DNA from 2 places in the Streptomyces sp. NBC_00448 genome. Region 2 is predicted to be linked to the other one. Evidence: riboswitches for the same ligand, from Rfam matches in the RefSeq annotation. Region 2 holds a riboswitch; the other holds the start of a gene.

What was found. Region 2 has a riboswitch for cobalamin ahead of OG370_RS09780 (cobalamin biosynthesis protein). Riboswitches for the same ligand answer to the same signal wherever they lie in the genome.
Region 1: linked by a shared signal. The riboswitch ahead of OG370_RS01725 (CbtB domain-containing protein) and the one ahead of OG370_RS09780 (cobalamin biosynthesis protein) in region 2 are both predicted to bind cobalamin.

The regions. Positions count from the first base shown of each region.
Region 1 is NZ_CP107913.1:366,562-371,898, reverse strand. Features, by position in the region: gene OG370_RS01735 ((2Fe-2S)-binding protein) at 1-47, opposite strand, end outside; gene OG370_RS01730 (CbtA family protein) at 98-964, opposite strand; gene OG370_RS01725 (CbtB domain-containing protein) at 994-1,212, opposite strand; cobalamin riboswitch at 1,250-1,375, opposite strand; gene metX (homoserine O-acetyltransferase MetX) at 1,407-2,621, opposite strand; gene OG370_RS01715 (bifunctional o-acetylhomoserine/o-acetylserine sulfhydrylase) at 2,618-3,985, opposite strand; gene OG370_RS01710 (HD domain-containing protein) at 4,539-5,186, shown strand; gene OG370_RS01705 (GlxA family transcriptional regulator) at 5,192-5,337, shown strand, end outside.
Region 2 is NZ_CP107913.1:2,282,508-2,287,844, reverse strand. Features, by position in the region: gene OG370_RS09785 (cobyric acid synthase) at 1-568, opposite strand, end outside; gene OG370_RS09780 (cobalamin biosynthesis protein) at 565-1,542, opposite strand; cobalamin riboswitch at 1,645-1,775, opposite strand; gene OG370_RS09775 (hypothetical protein) at 2,169-2,381, opposite strand; gene OG370_RS09770 (inorganic phosphate transporter) at 2,393-3,724, opposite strand; gene OG370_RS09765 (NAD(P)/FAD-dependent oxidoreductase) at 3,926-5,314, opposite strand.

The sequences.
Region 1 (5,337 bases), 1.9 Mb from region 2:
AACGGCCCCAGCTCCGCCAGGGCCGCTCTCACGTCATCGTCGTTCACCGCGCCACCATGTCACCGAGGGACCGGGTGGCCGTGCACGGCGCGCGCCGTCACGCCTTGACCGGGTCGGCGCGGGGCGCCCGGACGGTCCGGCCGGCCGGCGCCGGGCTCAGCACCCGCTCCGCCAGCGGCCCGAAGACCAGCCCGATCGCCGACCAGAGCAGCAACTGCGCGGCCACCGAGTAGAACCGGAACTTGAACAGCACGTCCGCCGGGAAGCCCGGGTAGACGATCCGGCCGTGCGGGTCGGTGAGCGGCACCGGTGTCTCGGTGCCGTGGTTGCCGTACTGCTCGCGGTTGGTGGCGAGATGGCCCAGCGCCGGCAGCAGGCCGATCACCACGCCGATCACGACCAGGAAGGCCGCGCCGGCGAGCAGCGTGGCGTTCCACGTGCCGAACCGCTCCTGGAGCCGCCGTCCCAGCCACACCGCCAGGGCGAGCAGCGTGATCGAGCAGACCACCATGATCAGGTAGAGCCCGGTGCGGGCCTTGATGGTGTCCTCGTGCCCGATCGCCGGCGGGTTCGCCGGGTACTTCACGAACGGCACCAGGTAGAAGCCGAGGAAGCCGCCGCCGGCCACCAGCAGCGCCAGGGTGCGCGGCCGGACGTTGCCGACCCGGCCCAGGCACACCGTGTACACCACCGCGAAGATGGCGCCCATCGCGGCGCCGAAGAGGATCAGCCCCACGCCGATGCCGACGTCGGCCTGCACGGTGCGGCTGAACAGGTCGGGGCCGGCCGGGGAGGCCGGCAGGCCCGCGGCCTTGTCGAGGGCGTTCTGCGCCGCGTCCCGCCCGCTCTCGTAGTCGATCGCCTTGTTGATCTGCGGTTCGGCGAAGATCCGGGCGAAGACGAACGCGAGCAGCCCCGCGATCGCGCCGGCGAGCACGCCGCGCAGTACGAGTCGCTTCTCCATGTCGAGTTGTCCGCCTGCCGTGAGAGCCGTCAGTGGCAGGGGAAACCGAGGAAGTGCCGCGCGTCGTGCACGAACTCGTGGATGTGCATGTCCCTGCCGAACACGGAGACCGCGCCCTGGTCGACGCCGATGAAGTAGTACACGGCGAGCGCGAGGATCGTGGTGCCGGCCAGCCAGAGCACGGCCTTGGAGACGGGCAGGACGACCGGCGTGGCGTCGGACGACGTGTGGGTGGACAGAGAACTCACGGTGGTGCCTCCTTCGGGGATGCTGCGTCCCTCGGTCATATGGGGCTTCGTGACGGCGAAGTGTCTGACTTCCCGGAACGCCCCTGGAGGCGACCGGGTACACAGTGGCGCGACCGCGCCGGATTCCCACCGGCTTCCTCACACCTTCACGAACCATCAGCGTACGGGCGTCAGAATGTGCACGTCAACGCATGTCACGTGCCCTTCGCCACACGGCGGGCCGGCTGCTCCCGATCCGGATACGGGAGCCTGAGACCCGCCGTCAGCTCGCCGACCAGCGACGCCACTTGATCCACTTCGATCAGGAAGCCGTCGTGCCCGTACGGCGAGCGGACTGTCCGCATCCGGTCCGCGCCCGCGATGCCCGCCGCCAACTCCCGCTGCTGCGCGAGTGGATAGAGCCGGTCGGAGTCCACCCCGGCCACCAGCGTCGGTGCCGTCACGCGGCGCAGCGCCGCCGCGGTGCCGCCCCGCCCCCGCCCGACGTCGTGCGCGTTCATCGCCTCGGTCAGTACCACGTAGCTGCCCGCGTCGAACCTGCGGACCAGTTTGTCCGCGTGGTGGTCGAGATACGACTCGACCGCGTACCGGCCGCCGTGCCAAGGGCGTTCGGCGTGCTGCGCGGCGCGGCCGAACCGCTCCCGCAGCTCGGGCTCGCTGCGGTAGGTCAGGTGCGCCAGCCGCCGGGCCTGCCCGAGCCCGGCGTGCGGGCCGCCGCCGGGGGCCGCGTCGTGGTAGTCGCCGCCGTGCCAGCCCGGGTCCGCCCTGATCGCCCGGAGCTGCACCGACGCCCACCCGATCTGCTCGGCGCTCGCCGCCGCCGGGCAGGCGAGCAGCAGCAGCGACCCGACCCGCTCCGGCCGGCCCACCGCCCACTCCAGCGCCCGCATCCCGCCCATCGACCCGCCGACCACCAGCGCCCACCGCTCGACGCCCAGCGCGTCCGCCAACGACGCCTCCGCCGCGACCTGGTCGCGCTGGGTCAGGAACGGGAAGGCGCTGCCCCACCGGCGGCCGTCCGGCCGCGCGGACGCCGGGCCGGTGCTGCCCTGGCAGCCGCCCAGGACGTTCGGCGCCACCACGAAGAAGCGGTCGGTGTCCAGCGCGAGGCCGGGCCCGACCAGCCCGTCCCACCACCCGGCGGTCGGATGGCCGGGTCCGGCCGGACCCGCGACATGGCTGTCACCGGTCAGCGCGTGCAGCACCAGCACCGCGTTCGACGCGTCGGGCGCGAGGTGCCCCCACGTCTCGTACGCCAGCCGCACGCCCGGCAGTGCACCGCCCGCCTCCAGCGGCAGCGGGTGGGAGAGCGGGTGCCAGCGGCGCCGCCCGGGCGGGTCCCCCTGCCGCCACGCCCCGGAGGCGGGCGGCAGGGGGACCTCCGCGGCCGTGCGCCCCGGCACGGTCAGGACGCGCCCTTGGCCGCGCGGAACCCGGCGTCCAGATCCGCCTTGAGGTCCGCGACGTTCTCGATGCCGACCGACAGCCGCACCAGGCCGGCCGAGGTGCCGGTGGCCGCCAACTGCTCCTCGTCCAGCTGGCTGTGCGTGGTGGAGGCCGGGTGGATGATCAGGCTGCGCACGTCGCCGATGTTCGCCAGATGGCTGAAGAGCCGCACCGCGTCCACGAAGCGCTTGCCCGCCTCCGCTCCGTCGCGCAGCTCGAAGGCGAGGACCGCGCCCGCGCCGCGCGGCAGGTAGCGCTGCCCGGCTTCGTACCAGGCGCTGGACGGCAGGCCCGGGTAGTGCACCACCGCGACCTCGTCGCGTGCCTGGAGCCACTCCGCGAGCTCCTGCGCGTTCGCGGAGTGCCGCTCCAGCCGCAGCGACAGCGTCTCGACGCCCTGGAGCAGCAGGAACGCCGAGTGCGGCGACAGCGCGGGACCCAGGTCGCGCAGCAGCTGCACGCGCAGCTTGATCGCGTACGCCCCCGGGCCGAGCGCCGGCCAGTACTCCAGCCCGTGGTAGCTCGGGTCGGGCGTGCTGAAGTCGGGGAAGCGGTCGGCGTGCGCCCCGAAGTCGAAGGTGCCGCCGTCGACGACCACACCGGCGATGGTGGTGCCGTGGCCGCCGAGGAACTTCGTCGCGGAGTGCACCACGATGTCCGCGCCGTGTCGCAGCGGCTGGAGCAGGTACGGCGTCGGCACCGTGTTGTCCACGATCAGCGGCACCCCCTCGGCGTGCGCCGCGTCCGCCACCGCCCGCACGTCCAGCACGTTCCCGCGCGGGTTGCCCAGCGTCTCGGCGAAGAACGCCTTCGTGTTCGGCCGCACCGCCGCACGCCACGCCCCGACGTCGTCCGGGTCGACGAACGACACCTCGATCCCGAACCGCGGCAGCGTGTGCTTGAACAGGTTGTACGTCCCGCCGTAGAGCGACGCGCCCGCCACCACGTGGTCGCCGGTGCTCGCCAGCGTCAGGATCGCCAGCGTCTCCGCGGCCTGCCCCGACGCCAGAGCCACCGCGGCGACCCCGCCCTCCAGCGCGGCGATCCGCTGCTCGAACACGTCCTGGGTGGGGTTGTGGATGCGGGTGTAGATGTTCCCCGGCTCCGCCAGCGCGAACAGGTCCGCGGCATGTCGGGTGTCGCGGAACACGAACGACGACGTCTGGTAGATCGGCACCGCCCGCGCCCCCGTCGTCGGGTCGGGAACGGCCCCCGAGTGCACCTGCTTCGTCTCGAACGACCAGTTCGGCTCCTCCTGCGCCGCGGCGGCCGCGGTCTCGGGCGTGTGCCCGGCGGTGACGGAGTCGACAGGCTGTTGCTCGGTCATGGCTCTCCCAGGTGCTGTCGTGCGGGCGGTGACACTGCGGGTGGGGCGTGGGGCGTGGGGCGTGGGGCGTGTGGTGCGGGGGCGCGGGGGCGCCGTGCGCGGCGGCGGTGACGGCCGGCCGCCGGACGTACGCGACTCCCCGCGGGCGCCCCGGGTGCGTCCCGAGGGCGGGGGAGGGGCGCGGAAGAAGTACGCGGTCGGCTGCCGGGCGGCGGCGCGGAGGCGTCAGCGCGCGCCGGGACAGCCCGTGCTCGTGACACGCGCGTAGTCCACGTGGCGGCGCCTCACCAACGGGGTCATGGCGCCATGGAAGCACGGCCCCACCCGGGTGTCCCGGCCCCGGCGAAGGCTTAACACGCCGTTGGTATTCGCCGCGCCGGGGCCGTGGCACGATGTCCGGATCTGTGGGGAGCAGGTCGCCACGGCCATGGCGGGCGGACGGGTTCGAGCCGATCCTGGAGGAGTGGCGGCCGGGACCCCGGCCGTATCCGGAAGACCGGCGAACCGGCGAACCAGCGGGCCGGCCGATCGAAGAACTGCGCAGGTGACACCGATGACGACCGAGGCCCTCGAGCAGACAGGCGTCCGCTTCCCCGACACCGCCCTGGCCCGCGAGGCCACCGAACTGGTCCGCGACACCGCGACCGAGCTGATCTACCACCACTCCCGGCGGGTCTACTGCTTCGGCAGCCTCCAGGGCCGCCGCCGCGACCTGAGCTTCGACCCCGAACTGCTCTACGTCGCCGCGATGTTCCACGACCTCGGCCTCGGCGAGCGGTTCCACGACAGCGGCCGCCGCTTCGAGGTCGACAGCGCCGACGAGGCCCGCCGGTTCCTGCACGCCCACGGCGTCCCCGAGGACAGCGTCCGCCGGGTGTGGACCGCGATCGCCCTGCACACCACGCCCGGCATCCCGGAGCACATGGAGCCCGAAGTCGCGCTGACCACCGCGGGCGTGGAGTACGACGTGCTCGGCATCGGCTACCGCGACATCAGCGCCGCCGACCGCGCCGCGATCGTCGCGCTGCACCCCCGGCCCGACTTCAAGCGCCGCATCCTCGCCGCCTTCACCGAGGGAATCCGCTCCAAGCCGGAGACCACCTTCGGCAACGTCAAGGCCGACGTGCTGGCCGCGTACGTCCCCGGTTTCGCGCGCGGCGACTTCGTCACCACGATCCTCGACTCGCCGTGGCCGGAGTGAGGCCGATGACGCGAACTCCGGGGGCGCCCGGAACCCCGGGTGCGCCCGGAACGGCGAGGGCCACGGGCCGGGCCGCCGCGCGCCCCCGCCACCTGGTCGCCGTGCTCGCCTTCGACCAGGTGCAACTCCTCGACGTCACCGGCCCGGTCGA
Region 2 (5,337 bases):
CCAGTCGCTGGTCCTCCGGCGCGAGCAGCGCCGTCGTGCCGTAGAACGACGCGAAGACGCCGCCGCGGTCGATGTCGCCGACCACCATCACCGGCAGCCCGGCGCTCCTGGCCACGGCCATGTTGACGATGTCGGTGCGGCGCAGGTTGATCTCGGCGGGGCTGCCCGCGCCCTCGCAGATCACGGCGTCATGGCCGCGGCCCAGCTCCTCCAGGCACTCCACCACGGTGCCCAGCAACTCGGCCTGCCGGCCGCCGTGGTAGCCGCGGGCGCTCAGCTCGCCGACCGGCTTGCCCAGCACCACCACCTGGCTGCTGTGTTCGCCGCCGGGCTTGAGCAGCACCGGGTTCATCAGCGCCGACGGCTCCACCCGGGCGGCCTGCGCCTGCATCGCCTGCGCCCGGCCGATCTCGGCGCCCTCCCGGGTGACGTACGAGTTGAGCGACATGTTCTGGCCCTTGAACGGCGCGACCCGCAGGCCCTGCCGGGTCAGCCACCGGCAGATCCCGGCGGTCACCACGCTCTTGCCGGTGTCCGAGCCGGTCCCGGCGACCAGCAACCCCTTCACGCCGTGCCTCCCTCGGTCGTGGCCGCGGGCGCCGCCCGGCGCGCTCCGCGTGCCGCCGACAGCAGCACCGACGCGCCCAGCGCCAGCGCGCCGACCCGGCGGGACAGCCGGACCGCGCGCCGGATGTCGGCCGGCGCGGGCGGGCGGAACCCGGCGCCCAGCACCGGGCGGTGCTCGGTGCGGCCGCCGTACGACAGGGTGCCGCCCAGCCGCAGCCGCAGCGCCCCCGCGAATGCGGCCTCGACCGGGCCCGCGTTGGGCGAGGGGTGGCGCGGCCCGTCGCGCCTCGCGGTGGCCAGTGCGGTCCGCGGATACGGTCCGGCCAGCGCGGCGAGCCCGGCGGTGAGCCGGGCGCCCGGGTAGCCGACGGCGTCGTCCAGCCGCGCGGCGGCCCACCCGAACCGCAGGTGGCGCGGGGAGCGGTGGCCGACCATCGCGTCCAGGGTGTTGGCGGCGCGGAAGCCGACCAGCCCGGGCACACCGGCCAGGCCGCCCCACACGAGCGCGCCGACCACCGCGTCCGAGGTGTTCTCCGCGACCGACTCCACGACCGCGCGGGCGATCGCGTCGGCGTCCAGCGCGGCCGGGTCCCGCCCGCACAGGTGCGGCAGCCGGGCGCGGGCGGCGGCCACGTCCCCCGCCTCCAGCGCCGCGCCGATGGTGCGGGCCTCCCGTGCGAGCGAGGTGCCGCCGAGTACGGACCAGGTGGTGGCGGCGGTCAGCGCTACGGACAGCGCAGGGCGGCCGCGCACCGCCCGCTCCGTCAGCGCGGCGGCGGCCACGGCGCCGCCGACGCACAGCGCCGCGTACGCGGTTCCGGTGCCTCGGTCGTCGCGCCACAGCCGCTTCTCCAGGGCCCCCGCGGCCCGCCCGAACCCGGCCACCGGGTGGCCGCGGCGCGGGTCGCCGATCAGGAGGTCGCCGAGGAAGCCGAGCGTGGCGCCGTATGCGAAGGCGCGGTCGGCACGGGTCATGTCCGGGTCGTCTCGGCGGCCGAACGGCCGGCGGCCTGCGTGCAGGGCATCGCGAAGTCCTCACTCAGGGTCCGCGCCCTGGCTCGACGTGACCGGCGGTGAGAGTCTCCTGGCTCCCGGATCTACGCACTCCCGGGCCTTCCAGCCGGGCGAACCGGCCGTGACCTACAGGGTCGGGAGTGCACTCCCCGGTGACAGTGGCGGGACCGCGTCGGATTCGCACCGACTTCCTCTCCTGCCGCCGTATGGCTCCCGGCAGTTCACCACGCCCGCGGAAAGCCCGTCAACCGACCCCCCGAGTGCCCCTGCCTGCGGATTCAGGGACCACCTCCCGGTGGCGGGCTGCCCGCGCCGTTCTCCCCCAGAGCTTCGGCTGGGAGGTACCCCCACGCGGCCCTTGGGTAGCTGCGGCTTCCTCCGCGAAAAGAGCGCCACAAACCCAGGCGAGGCTCTGGGCGGAGAACTCCGCGAGCAGCAGGCCACCGGCCTGCGCGTCCCCGAAGGGGCGCGGGGAACTGCGCGACAAGCCACCGTGGACCGCGAGATGAACGTCGACCGCAAGGGGCAGGGCCTGGGGGCGCCAGGGGAGGGAGCCGCACTCACGTAGGGCGCGGCCCCCCGCAGGGCTACCCGGCGATGAGGTGGATTCCGTAGGCGACGGCGGCAGCACATGCGGCGAAACAGACATACGCACCGGTGCGGGTGAGCACCGCGGTGCCGCCGGTACCGCCCCGCCGGGACAACCCGACGATCCCGAGCGTGAAGACGCCCACGAGGCCGACCGTGGACAGGAGGGTGACGGCGAAGACCGTGCCGAGCGCGTGCCAGTCGATGCTCATGACGTGCCCTTTCAGACCGTGGTGGGAGTGGAGGCGGCAGGCGGCACGACGGCGGGGATCACCGGGCCGGCGGGCGGCACGTCGGGGGAGGGGGTGTGCGCGGGAGGCGCGGGAACGGCGGGAGCCGCCGTGGTGTCGGCGACGGTCACCGGGACGATCTGGACGGCCGGTACGGCCGGGGCGGATATGGGGGCGGGCGCCTCCGCGGCCGCAGCCTCCTGCGTCGTGGCCACCGCACCCACGGGCTCGTTGACGTTCGCGTGCGTGACCGGCTTGCGGCGGGCCGCCGTACGGACCACCACGCACACCGCGAGGCCGAGCACCCCGACCGTGGTGACACCCCAGGTGCCGCGGTCGGCGAGGTAGGCGGCGCCGCCCGCGACCAGGCCGGCCGCCGGCAGGGTCAGCCCCCAGGCGGCGACCATCCGCCCGGCGGTGCCCCAGCGGACCACCGCCCCGGTGCGGCCGAGCCCGGCGCCCAGTACCGACCCGGTGCAGACCTGGGTGGTGGACAGCGCGAAGCCGAGGTGGGAGGAGGCGAGGATGGTCGCCGCGGCGCCGGTCTGCGCCGCGAAACCCTGCTGCGGCTGGATGTCGGTGATGCCGCGGCCGACGGTGCGGATGATCCGCCAGCCGCCGATGTAGGTGCCGAGCGCTATGGCGGTGCCGGCGGAGCAGATGACCCACAGCGGCGGGTTGGAGCCGGGGGCCAGCGAGCCGCCGGCGATGAGCGTGAGGGTGATGACGCCCATGGTCTTCTGGGCGTCGTTGGTGCCGTGCGCGAGCGAGACGAGCCCGGCGGAGGCGATCTGCCCGGCCCGGTAGCCGCGCGAGGTGGCTGCGGGATCGGCGTTACGGCCGAGCCGGTAGGTGAGCCGGGTGGCGAGCATCGAGGCGAGTCCGGCCACGACGGGCGCGGCGACCGCCGGGATGATCACCTTGGTGACGACCGCGTCACCATTGACGCCGTGGGCGCCGACCGAGACGAGGGTGGCGCCGATCAGTCCGCCGAAGAGGGCGTGCGAGGAGCTGGAGGGGAGCCCGGCCAGCCAGGTCACCAGGTTCCACACGATCGCGCCGACCAGCGCGGCGAAGATCATCGCGGGTCTGATTCCGGCCGACTCGTCGACGATCCCGCCGGAGATCGTCTTGGCGACCTCCACCGACAGGAAGGCGCCGACCAGGTTGAGTACGGCTGACATTCCCACCGCGACGCGGGGGCCGAGCGCACCGGTCGAGATGGTGGTGGCCATCGCGTTGGCGGTGTCGTGGAAGCCGTTGGTGAAGTCGAAGACGAGAGCGGTGGCGATCACGAGTCCGATCAGGAGCGTGATGTGTTCCATGGGCCCAGCAATCGTTCGGTCGGGCAGGGGCGAGGCGAACGTACGGATCATTCATGAACGGAAGGTGAACTCGCGGCGGACTCGCGGTGCCGACATGAATCATCGGTGAACGGAGGGGGATCGGGAAGAGGTCGGCGCAGATACGCACAGCTTCACCCCAGCTCGTCCTGCGATCCCTTACCGCAGCGAAGCGAGCCTCGATCAGTGCCCGGACAGCCGGTCCGCCCAGCGCGCCACCGGGTCCGTGGCGGCGCTGCGCCCCCGCGCCTCGCGCCGGTCCGCACCACGGTAGGCCGCGTAGATCCCGCGCACCGCCGCCCATCTGAGCGGCTCCGGCTCCCAGCGCCGCACCCGGTGCCCCACCCACGGCAGCGCGGTCAGCCCGGTGGGCCCGCCCTGTCCGCAGTCCAGCAGCACCAGGTCCCGCAGGGTGCGCGCGGCCAGGTTCGACGTCGCCACCCCGCTGCCGACGTACCCGCCCGCCCAGCCGGTCCCCGTCGTACGGTCCAGGTGCACGCCCGCGCACCAGTCCCGCGGCACCCCCAGCATGCCCGACCAGGCGTGATCGACCGCGACCCCGGCCGCCGCCGGGAACATCCGGACCAGGATCTCCCGCAGCGCGGCCACCGTCGCCGCCGACGTGCTCCCGTCGCTGTCGGTCCGCGACCCGAACCGGTACGGCACCCCGCGCCCGCCCAGCGCGATCCGGCCGTCGGCGGTGCGCTGCGCGTACACGTACGCGTGCGCCATGTCGCCGAGCACCTCCCGGCCCTCCCAGCCGATCGTCGCCCACACCGGCTCGGGCAGCGGCTCGGTCGCGATCATCGAGGAGTTCATCGGCAGCCAGGTCCGCCGCTGCCCGCGCAGGCCCGCGGTGAAGCCCTCGGTGCAGCGCAGCACGTACCGCGCCCGGACCGTCCCGTACGGGGTCGCCACCCGCCCCGGGTGGATCGCGGTCACCGCGGTGCCCTCGTGCACGGTCACGCCCAGCCGCTCCACCACGGCGGCCAGCCCCCGCACCAGCTTCGCCGGGTGCACCCGCGCGCCGTACGGGGTCCAGGTGCCGCCGACCGCGCCGGCCACCCGCACCCGCTCTGCCGTCTCGGCCGCCCCCAGCAGCAGCCGGTCCTTCTCCCCGAACGAGACCTCCGCCTCGTGGTACGCCTTCAGACGCGCCGACTGGGCGGGGGAGTAGGCCACTTCGAGTACTCCACCGTGGTGGATGTCGGCCTCGATCCCCTCCCGACCGGCGACCCGGACCACCTCGCCGACGGTGTCGTTCATCGCCTGCTGGAGCGACAGCGCGGCCCGGTGGCCGTGCAGCGCCGCGTAGCGGTCCCGGCCCGCCACGCCGTTGTAGAGCCACCCGCCGTTGCGGCCCGAGGCGCCGTACCCGCAGAACCGGGCCTCCAGCACGGTGATCCGCAAGGAGGGCGCCGCCTTCTTCAGGTAGTACGCCGTCCACAGCCCGGTGTAGCCGCCGCCCACGATCACCACGTCGGCGTCCGCGTCGCCGGGAAGCGGCCCGCGCGGCACCGGAACGCCCGTGTCCGCGTACCAGAACGAGATGCCGCCGTTGACCGTGCCCATGAGGTTCCCGCGATTCCGTGATT